2 regions of the Psychroflexus torquis ATCC 700755 genome follow, and region 2 is predicted to be linked to the other one. Evidence: riboswitches for the same ligand, from Rfam matches in the RefSeq annotation. Region 2 holds a riboswitch; the other holds the start of a gene.

Region 1 (5,677 bases), 920 kb from region 2:
GGATCAATTATTATTTAACCCAGAAGTTGCATTTATGACTTGAATCCGGCGGATATTTGTTTTCTCCAAAATTTCTTTTCCATTTTTTTCGCAAACTTCAATAAATCTTGTTCAATACTATTATTTATTAAACCTCCCGTTAAAGCAGATTTCCACTTAATTCCTCCCCTAATTTTTTTTATGAAATCATAGTCTTTTATAGGTTCACTCATCACAAAGAAAGGAATTGCCTCAATTTTTTGAACTACGGCAATTCTGTCATTTTCAGGAGTTTTTTCGTCCGTAAACTTTATTGCAGTCATTTGTTTTCCGTTTGTATAAATTACTGCGTCAAATTTTATATTTTCATATTTGTATTGTTTAGCTAATTTATTAATATACTTACTCACCTTTGTAGCTATACTTTCATTTACCAATCCTCCAGTAATAACAGAACCCCATTGTATTCCTTTTCCACCTCCTTTTAAAGTTTCATATTCTCTTACAGGTTCTGCCAATAAATAAACTTCGATTCCATTTACTTTTTGAACTTTCGATTTAATTTGTGCAACACTATTCAGCGTAATAAATAATACTAAAATTGATAATACTTTTCTCATACTTTTAATTTTCCTTTTGTTTTGATTTGTGAATAATTACTTTTTTCAATTTATAATTTTGACTGGTTTTCAATCGCATATTTGCTAACGCGTTTGTATATTATTTGTTGCGTTGATCGGACAACCAATTTAATATTTGCAAACTGAATAGAAAATCCAAGAGTTCCTCCGCTTCGGGATTCCTAAGTGGAGAATAACTTACGATTAATTTTACACGCGTTGTACACCTTAATTTAGTGTCTAATTGAAGTGTAAATACTGTATTTTTCTATTATTGTTTTATTATCCCAATCAATTTCTAATGTTTGATATGATCTACTTACGCTATGTTTTTCTGCCGAAAATTGAAATACCTAAGCCAGTTTGTTATATTTTAACACTAGCATCCGAAAGTTTTTAGAAAGAAGTAAGAAACATGTTTCTACCCCAATGTTTACATTAAAAAGCTCACTTTACCCAGAAAATAAGTCCCTCTCTAACACTAATACTTTTTGTGGTGAAATTGTCACTTTACGAACACCTTCTCTGACTTCATTGCACACATAGTCTAGTGATAAGTAGTGATATAAGCAAAATCTCACTTTTTCTGACAAATTAGAAAAAGCAACTGCTTTTTTGGAAATAGTTCGCTTTATAAGCTCTAAAAGTAGATAATTTATCAGCGCTACATATATTTGCGATTTTACTGCATTCTCACTGGTTCCCCAGAAGGTTTTTACTTGTAGGTTTTGTTTTAAAGCTTTAAAAAACAATTCAATATCCCAACGTTTCTTATATAATGCTGCAATGGTATTGTATTCCCAATCAAGTTGGTTGGTAATAATGGCAATTACTTTGTTTTCATCTTCTTTATAAACATGTACCAATCTTAGTTTATGCTTTGAAATACCCGTTTCTATCGCCCTACCTGATGTAAGTTGTATTATTTCATCTTTAAGAATATGTTGGTCAACATCATCAGCAAGCTCCAGCTCCTCTATCGTTTCATACAAAGTGTTGGACTTAATTCTAGTAACAAATACATTTTCTGCTTTTATTCTATTGAGCATTAATTCAAAATCGAAATAAGCTCTGTCTTCAACTATAATAGTGTCTTTAGGGAAAATCAGTTGCTTTAATCCATATCTGTCATGAACCTTTGCTTCTGTTATATTTACTACATCAGGTATCATTAAATTATAATCCCAGCTAGTGTGCAATTTAATACCTCCTTTAGCTGTCCGAAACTCTGCCCAATCAAACATAGCCAGACACAAGGAAATCGTTGAGCTATCTATTAGTTTAACTACCTTGCCCTTAATCTCTTCTATAATATGGGTGTTATGATGCTGTTTTAGCACCGATTTATAGTGACTTAATAAACGATAATACAAGCTCTCAAACACCTGCCAGTCACGCTTTTTATTGCCATCGCTCATTGTAGAACGAGCAGGGCTTTGGGTTAAACCTAAGTCGCTTATAAAAATCTCGCTAACTCCAATTCCTGCTGATATATCATTGAGGCTCTGGCACTTATTAAGCTGTCCGAAAGTTAAAGCAACAAACTGGTCGTAAGTTCTATACTTATGAACACCTTTATCTGTTTTGTAGGTATTGGTGCAACTTCTAAATAACCAATGGGGTACTAAATCTAAAATTTGTCGAATGACTGGTTTATTGTTATTTTTGTTTCGCCTGAAGAGTCCCATATTTGAAAAGTTTTTGGTAGAACTCAAAAATACGTGATTCTGAGGGCTTTTTAAAATCCCGACTTTCGGATGCTAGTGATATTTTAAGTCTACATCAAAATCTTTAGAATCCAATGCATTTCTTTTCGGTCTTTGACACTATTTTTGGTTCCTTATAATGGATTACTCCCCTTAGTCATAAAAATGCTTCCCACTCCCCCACTGTTTTACTCTTATCTTTAGAAATGACTCTAAATAATTTTAGTTATTTATCCTTCTTATTATAAATTACCTTGTATATTTATCTTGTAAATTTTGGGAGTAGCTATTGAGTTAGTTTGAGAAAAATCCTTAGAACCTGATTTGGTTAATACCAACGTAGGAAAAAAATTACTTAGATTTAGTTGTACAGACACTACTTCCCAAAGGTTTACAGTACTATTTTATAAATATAATCACTATAAAAGTAAACCAAGAAATCCATCAATTTTCAGAAATATTAAAGGCAATTGCCCACGTTCGTTTTATAACTATAAATACGAATAAGACAGTCATAACGCTAAGTAGCCCTGTTTTTAAGAAAATGTATTGGTCTTTTTTGGAGCATTTTAAAATAGTGATAAAATGCTAATTGGTATATCCACAACAGGAGGTTAACTAATTAGTTATTAAACCTTGTAAACTATTTAATTGATCTAAGATAAAATGAAAAAGAAAGACACTGCACCAAGTAAAAATGGGATTACAAGACAAGCATTTCCAAATTCAAGAAAAGTATATGTATCAGGAAAAATTCATCCACAAATCAGTGTGGCCATGCGTGAAATCTTATTAAGTGACACCAAAGACTCAAGGACAAAAAAGAAAACACCAAATCAGCCAATAACTGTTTATGATACTTCAGGACCGTATACAGATCCTGATAAAAAAATAGATGTACATATTGGTATTGACAGAATTCGTGAACAATGGATTTTAGATAGAAATAATGTAGAGCAATTAGAAGGGTTTACTTCCAAATATTGCAACCAGCGGTTGAATGATAAAAGTTTGAACCACATGCGTTTCTCGTTATTAAAAAAACCCTTGCGTGCAAAAAAAGGAGAAAATGTAACGCAGTTACACTACGCTAAAAAAGGAATAATCACACCTGAAATGGAATACATTGCTATTCGCGAAAATCAACGAATAGATGAAATGACTGAGATCCGAAAGCAACACAAAGGAGAACATTTTGGCGCTTCCATTCCAGATCGAATTACACCGGAATTTGTGCGGTCAGAAGTCGCCAGAGGACGTGCTGTAATTCCATCGAACATCAACCATCCAGAAGCAGAACCTATGATCTTAGGTAGAAATTTCTTGGTAAAAATAAACGCTAATATCGGAAACTCTGCAGTGACCTCCTCTATTGAAGAAGAAGTAGAAAAAGCAGTTTGGGCCTGTCGTTGGGGAGCAGATAATATAATGGATTTATCCACAGGAGAAAACATTCATGAAACTAGAGAGTGGATTGTACGTAACTCTCCTGTACCCGTTGGCACCGTGCCAATTTATCAAGCTTTAGAAAAAGTAAATGGAGTTGCAGAAGATTTAACCTGGGAAGTTTTTAGAGATACGCTGATAGAACAAGCTGAACAAGGCGTTGATTATTTTACAATTCATGCAGGCGTTTTACTACGGTATGTACCAATGACAGCCAAGCGTGTTACCGGTATTGTTTCTCGTGGAGGCTCTATCATGGCAAAATGGTGTTTGGCACATCACAAAGAGAGTTTTTTATATACTCATTTTGAAGATATTTGTGAAATTCTAAAAACCTATGATGTTTCCCTTTCTTTGGGAGACGGTTTACGACCAGGATCTATTGCAGACGCCAATGATGAAGCTCAATTTGCAGAGTTGGAAACTTTAGGAGAACTGACAAAAATATCCAGAAAACACGAAGTTCAGTGTTTTATTGAAGGTCCAGGTCACGTGCCAATGCACATGATTAAAGAGAATATGGAAAAGCAAATAGAGCTTTGCGATGAGGCTCCTTTTTATACATTAGGCCCTTTAACGACAGACATTGCTCCCGGGTATGACCATATTACTTCGGGCATTGGAGCTGCGATGATTGGTTGGTTTGGTTGCGCAATGTTGTGTTATGTAACACCAAAAGAGCATTTAGGCTTGCCGAATAAAGAAGATGTTCGAGTCGGAGTCATCACTTACAAAATAGCGGCACATGCTGCTGATTTGGCAAAAGGACATCCTGGAGCGCAACATAGAGACAACGCCTTAAGTATGGCGCGTTTTGAGTTCCGTTGGGAAGATCAGTTTAATTTAGGATTAGACCCAGAGCGCGCCTTAGAATACCACGATGAAACTTTACCCGCAGATGGCGCAAAAGTGGCGCATTTCTGCTCTATGTGTGGTCCTAAGTTCTGTTCTATGAAAATCTCTCAGGAAGTACGCGACTTTGCCGCAGAAAACGACATTGTAAACAATGAAGTCATCGTCAAAGGCATGGAAGCCAAATCGAAAGAGTTTAAAGAAAAAGGATCTGAAGTGTATTTGTAAGATTTTTAGGAAGTTCCCACGCTTTAAAAAAAAAGCGTGGTCGGGCTTTCCTTTTTATCTTTTGCCGAAAGAGCAAAAGGATGCCAATACAATCCCTAACTCATGCCTAGTTAAATTTATAATGTCCTATAAATAAATTTAATTATACAACAACGCAGTTCAGATTTTATGCTGGATTAAAGTTGAAATAATTAGCATAGCCTTTATCAGGGAATTGTTTTTGATAAAAACCAACTTAAAAAGCCTGTACCGAATTTAGTTCAGTACAGGCTTTTTAGTGCGACAGTTTAGGTTTAGATTGGTATTACCACTAAAATCATGATCTCCTGATAAAATTATGTGTCACTAGTCAAGTGATCTTTCAATATAGTGTAGTATATTTAATAATCATACATGTTTTAAGGCAGCTATAAGCTAGCCAGCAAGGGTACTTCCACATTCGTGTGGTGTACCCTTCTTTTATGATAATTATTTTCATAAGAATTTCGGTTTCTATCTTTCATAAAAATAAGATCAAGCATTTTTCTCTATACAGTTATCAGAGCTTTCATTTTGATTCTACTTTTTAAGAGGAGTTTGACCTGTAAGTCTTTATGAGATTGATTATATTTTATAGAGAACAGAAATGGAATATTTATTTCTGTTCTTAAAGGCTTATTTCTTCTTTTTGATATTCTAAATTTATCTTTTAGTGATGTTCCAGACTGTTTTTCTATTTAACTTTCTCATCCAATTCCCTATTATAAATCCTCCAATTATACCCGGTATAAACCAACCATAAAAGCTATGGAAATATTCATTCACAACAACAAATACCGTTGTGGTACAAATGTATCCTCCAATCAT
Region 2 (5,677 bases):
GGCAAAACAGCAGATAAGCTCACTTCTATAGAATCGTACTGATAAACTTCAGTAAGAAAACCAGTATACAAGCTACAAGTTGGAGATTTCTCTGGTGCCTTAAATCCTTTCAATTGAGTTATAAATTCTTTGTGCAAATCTTTTTCAACTTCAATAGTTCCATTCGCAAAACTCATATAGTCCAACGAATGATAAGGATCTTTTAATTGGGTAGCAATATTACCTAATACCTTCCCATAAATAGATAGATAAAAAGAATCTTGGTACATATAAAAATGAAATTGTTCAGCACTTAAAGTTCCTTCACTTAACTCTTTAATGAACGCATGATTTTTAATTTGGTTCATTAATGGATGTACTAAATCAACTGTTTTCAAAAACCATTTATAATTCATAATTCATTTATTTTAATAGTGGACTAATCGCATGGTATTATACCAATTTAAACAAATTCAATCTTGGATTTATCTCTCAAAATGGTGTCATTAAGTTTATATATTTCATCGATAAGAAATACTCTAAAACTCCCAGGATAACACCCTCTATTGTGCTGGGCAGCATGTTCACCAGCTATTCCCATGCTCAAGAAACTCGCTATACAAGAGGCTAACAAATTTTCCTTATTGGCACCGCAAAATCCAGCAGTAAGGGCCCCAAGCATACACCCAGCTCCTGTGACTTTGGTTAACATGTCATCGCCATTATGAACAAGTGCCGTTGTTTCTCCATCGGTTATAATATCAATTTTGCCTGAAGCTGCAACAATGCATTTCCAATCTTTAGCTAGTTGTTGACAAACTTCTACGCCATCCTCACCCTTATCTAAGGAATCCACTCCACGCACTTTAGTTTCTACTCCTGCCAAAGATTTGATCTCGCCGAGATTGCCTTTAATGATATCTACCTTACCAAAAGATCTTAACTTATCTATAAAACCAATTCGTCTTGGGATAGCTGCACAACCTACTGGATCTAAAACCAAAGGTATGTTGAGCTCATCTGCTGCTTTAACAGCTTGTAGCATAGCTAGCTCTTGCTCTTTGGTTAAGGTTCCTATATTTAGGTAAACAGCGTTGGCAAGCTTTGTAAAATCATAAGCTTCATCTGCAGATTCGCACATGGCTGGCGATGCACCAATGCTCAACAGAATATTTGCACAATCGTTTATAGTCACGTAATTGGTAATGGCCTCTACAAGTGGAGTTTTGGATCTTAAATTGGATAATTGACTGTAAATTTGTTTTTCTAACATAAATTTTAATTTAAAAATGCTTTTTTGAATTTATCTTCACTTAGATCTGTGATGCCGATCTCATTAAAGAACTTTAAAATAGGTAGCTCTTTTTCCGATAAAGATTCAAAGTCTTTACTAAAACATTTGGTTGTCGCTTTCAAAATATCGTCCATCAGTGGAGTTGATTCTTCTTTTGTATACGCATAGTAAATAGTATAAGCTTCCTCTGGGTTTGTCTCAATAAATTCAATAGCCTCTTGGATAGCTTCTACGAATGCATTTACTTTTTCTTTATTTTTTTGATAATATGATTTTGAGGTAAAAAGGTCTAAAGCACAAAAGTTTGCAAACCCAGCCGAATCTGAGTCCATATGGATCACATCCATATTTTCATGTTTAGCTTCAATACCTTCAAAATTATAAAAATACAGCCATCCTGCATCTGCTCCTTCTTTCATGTGTTTGATAAGGTAAAAATCCTTAGCAATAAATTCAATCTGTGAAGGCTTGATGTTTACGCCTTGTTTAGCCCCATAACGCTTTATAATTTCAAGGCCAATGCCATTGGTTTTCTCATTTGAAACTGGAGTGGCAACTTGGATTTTCTCACCTTTCTTTAGGGCCTCAAAAGAAGTTGTTTTCATAATAACGCCACCTTTAGTTTCAAAATAAGTTCCAAGAGAAAGGAATTCTGTATGGTACTGCTCAATGAGGTGCAAAGGTTCGTTGGTCGCAAATTCTATGTTTCCTTCAATGAGATCTTGAAGACCGTCATAGTGGTCTGTTGGTACTATCAATTCAAAATCGCTGATTCCATTTTTTTTCAAAAAACCCTTTGCTTCGGCAACGATTATTGGCAGGTGGTCTGGGTTTAAAAACCATTCGATAGCTAGTTTCATTTTATTCTGATTTTGAAATGAGTTTGTTTAATTCTGTAACCGTCTTTTTTATACTTTCAGATTCAAAAATATCACTTACCAAAGCATATAAATCCGGTTGAAAATCAACAATTTCATTGATGTTTTTACGATTGATCCCCCCTATGACACAAATTGGGACATCTAGTTCTGCTTTAGCTTTGGAAATAATTTCTTTGCTCACCACATCGGCTTTAGGCTTCGTTTTGGAAGGATAAATAGCCCCAAATGCCACATAATCGGCTCCATCATTTACCGCTTGCTTTGCGCGTTCAATATCTCCATAGCAGGACACTCCAATAAGCATTTTTTCTCCAACTTCTTCTCGAGTTTCTTTTACGGTTTGGTCTCTAAAACCGACATGAACGCCATCAGCACCTATTTTTTTGGCTAATTGCACTCTGTCATTTATAAAAAAAGTCGCTTTTTTTTGATCACACAAATCTTGTAGAGATTTAGCAATAGGCTCTAGCTCGTCATCTGTAGATGACTTATCTCTAAGTTGTATGACTTTGGCTCCTGCCTCCAAGGCTTCTTCTACCTGTTTTACAATGGTAGATTTTGGAGTTAATACTTCGTCTGTAACGGCATAAATGCCTTGTAATGATTTCATTTTTGTATAAAATTAAAAAAACCGCTTCATGTGTATACACGAAACGGTTTATTGATTTTTTTTCAATTTTTGTTTCGTTTTCCTACGCTGATATTACTCAGTTCAGGTTCTAGGATATACTCTCAGCCTTTCGGCACTCCTAACGATCATATAAAAGTAAATAATGTAAGTTAACTTATCCCCTTCAGCTATTCTAAATCTCTAGATTTTACATTAATTTTAAGATAAAGCCTGAGCTGAGTAGTGGGAAGCGTTAATTTTTAACGAAAATAAAATCAAAAAAAACCTTCTAAATGACTTTGACAGGATTTTTGTCTTCATCTATAGCCACGAAGGTGAATTCTCCAGTCACAGCTTTTTCTCTAAATTCTGTATACATCTCTTCTACAAAAATATCTACCCTAACTTTCAGGCTTGTATTGCCAACATAAGTTACAAGTCCAACTAATTCTATTATTGTTCCAGCTGGTATTGGTTTTTTAAAATCAATTTTATCGCTACTTACAGTCACCATACGTTGTCTACTAAACCTAGTTGCTGTTATAAAAGCGGTCTCGTCCATGGATTGCATGGCAGTTCCTCCAAATAGTGTATCGTAATGATTTGTAGTGTTTGGAAAAACAGCTTTAAAAATGACAGTCTTTGAATTTTCAATTCGCTCTTGAATGGTCATATATTTGAGTTATGATGCTAAGGTAAGTTTTTTACAAACTTAGTTTAATACCAAACTAAATTTATAATGTCTTATAAATAAATTGAATTATTTTATTCCCATGATTAAAAAAAACTGAGTATTTGCGATATTTTGAAAACAAATTTGTTTAAACCATTGAAGTTGGATTTATTTCCTACAAAACAAAAACCCCCACATCATTAGATGCAGGGGTTATCACTAATTAGATTATATAGTTTTATTCCTTAATAAATCTTTTGGTCATCGTGTCTTTTCCTGAAGACATCCTTAGGAAATAATTTCCTGAGGATAAGGACGATACATCTATCGCCGTATTTAAACCATTAGGTATTAAAGATATAAGAAGTTTTCCTTGAATATCAAAAACAGTCACTTTATCAATGGTTAATGGCGTATTTCCAAGCTCAAGAAACAATGTCTGTTGAGCAGGATTTGGGTATAGTGCTACTTTAAGAGTCTCAAATACATTTGAACTTAATGTACAAGCTGAGGTAGGATCTAACAATGTAATACTTACCGTTTCTTGTACTTCGTTGCCACTAGTGTCAATCAGTGTATATATAACCTCTACCACTTCATTTTCAGGATCATAATCATCACAGTTGAAATCAACTTGACTTAACTCCTGAGTTGCAATACCACAATTATCTATTGAACCTCCATCTACATCGTCTAGGCTAAGTGTTGCATTACCATCCTCATCCAATTCTAAAACAATATTCTCATTCAACAATATTTCTGGATTTTTATTATCATCAATAATGATATCTTGAGTTTGATTACTTATGTTTCCAGAACTATCTTCAAATTCCCATGTCACCGTTGTGCTTTCTAAAATAGGAAATTCTACAGTCGTTGTCCCTTCAATTTCAACTGCATCGCAATTGTCTTGTGAAGTTGGCGCGAAAAGCTCCACTACTTCACATTGAGCAACAACATCTTCTAAAACTGCTTGAGTTGGAACGGGCGCTTCATCACTAAAGGTAACGGTCACGGAAAGACGGTCTTGGCTTTCACATTCACCTTCTAAGCTAGCAGCATAAAGTGTTTCTCCATTAGAAATTATGTAGTCTGCTGCTAGAGCAGTTCCATTACTTTCTTGTGTATACCAGACAACAGTTACTGCATCCACTTCTAAGCCGTCTAATAACGGAACAGAGCAGAAATCTTGCTCTGCTTCACCCTCAGGTGCAAGTAAATTACACGTTTCATCAGATAACAGAATTACTGAGTAATCTTCAACCTCTCCCCATTCAAAAGATTCACAAGGTGATGGTAAACCATCATATTTCATAGAAACTCGCATTCTTAAGTTTTCTCCTTCTACAGAACCTTCAGGAACTGTGAACGTTGAACTCACCTCTGGACTTTTTGAAGGCGCACTTGATAAAACTAATTCTCCATCATCAGTAAAATCTCCATTCAGATTAAAATCTATCCAAACATTAATTCCTTCGTCATAGATTATTCCCGACCAATTGGGATTAACTGTAATTGTATACGATTCTGCTACAATTAGTTCTGTGGAAAGATTTGTAAAATCTGTATACCCTAATCCAGCACCAGATTCGTTATCTAAAGTATGTAATCTTACTCTGGCGATGTGCTCGTCGGTCGTTCTCTCGCCGGCAGAATTACAATACTCTAAAACAAATTCTTCAGTTGTGAATGTTATGGGTTCGGAATAGTCCGATGTGGTATTTTCAGTTAAACATTGAGTACGGATTTGAACTTCATACGTAGTTAATTCTGCAAGACCCTCCAAATTAATGGCATTGGTTTGTAAACTACTTTCGATCCAATCTGTGGTTCCTTCTTCTCTATATCTGAAATCAAACTCGCCGCCTGGAGCATTATCCCATAATAAAGAGGCAGATTCTGAATCTATTCCAACTACGGTAATTCCAGATGGAGGAACAGCTTCACAAACAACTGGCTCTGCATAAAGACCCGTTACAATTAAAGTAAAATTCTGCTGTCCATTGGTAAGACTCCCCTTATGAGTTACGGAAATCGTATAAGTACCTGAGGCATTTTCGATGTCTACTCTTTCAAATGGATCTCTGGAATTATTCCCCTTTTCATTAGTATTAACACCAGTTAATCTCCAAGGAAGATAATCGGTTCCTGTTTGTTCTAAGGATATATCAAGATCATTCACCAATCGTGCTTCATCAGAATTAACTTGTGTTGTTGCTGCCCCAGCAGGATCTGTCCAT

The links. A riboswitch is a leader RNA that binds a small molecule or an ion and turns the genes downstream of it on or off. The one in region 2 is predicted to bind thiamine pyrophosphate.
Region 1: another riboswitch for thiamine pyrophosphate. It lies ahead of thiC (phosphomethylpyrimidine synthase ThiC); the one in region 2 lies ahead of thiE (thiamine phosphate synthase).

Annotation. Positions count from the first base shown of each region.
Region 1 is NC_018721.1:4,255,843-4,261,519, forward strand. Features, by position in the region: gene P700755_RS18285 (IS30 family transposase) at 1-43, shown strand, start outside; gene P700755_RS18290 (hypothetical protein) at 33-599, opposite strand; gene P700755_RS18295 (IS4-like element ISPto2 family transposase) at 1,052-2,287, opposite strand; TPP riboswitch at 2,574-2,668, shown strand; gene thiC (phosphomethylpyrimidine synthase ThiC) at 2,972-4,831, shown strand.
Region 2 is NC_018721.1:3,336,911-3,342,587, reverse strand. Features, by position in the region: gene tenA (thiaminase II) at 1-395, opposite strand, end outside; gene thiM (hydroxyethylthiazole kinase) at 443-1,252, opposite strand; gene P700755_RS14435 (ABC transporter substrate-binding protein) at 1,258-2,133, opposite strand; gene thiE (thiamine phosphate synthase) at 2,135-2,764, opposite strand; TPP riboswitch at 2,827-2,915, opposite strand; gene P700755_RS14425 (acyl-CoA thioesterase) at 3,054-3,437, opposite strand; gene P700755_RS14420 (S8 family serine peptidase) at 3,676-5,677, opposite strand, start outside.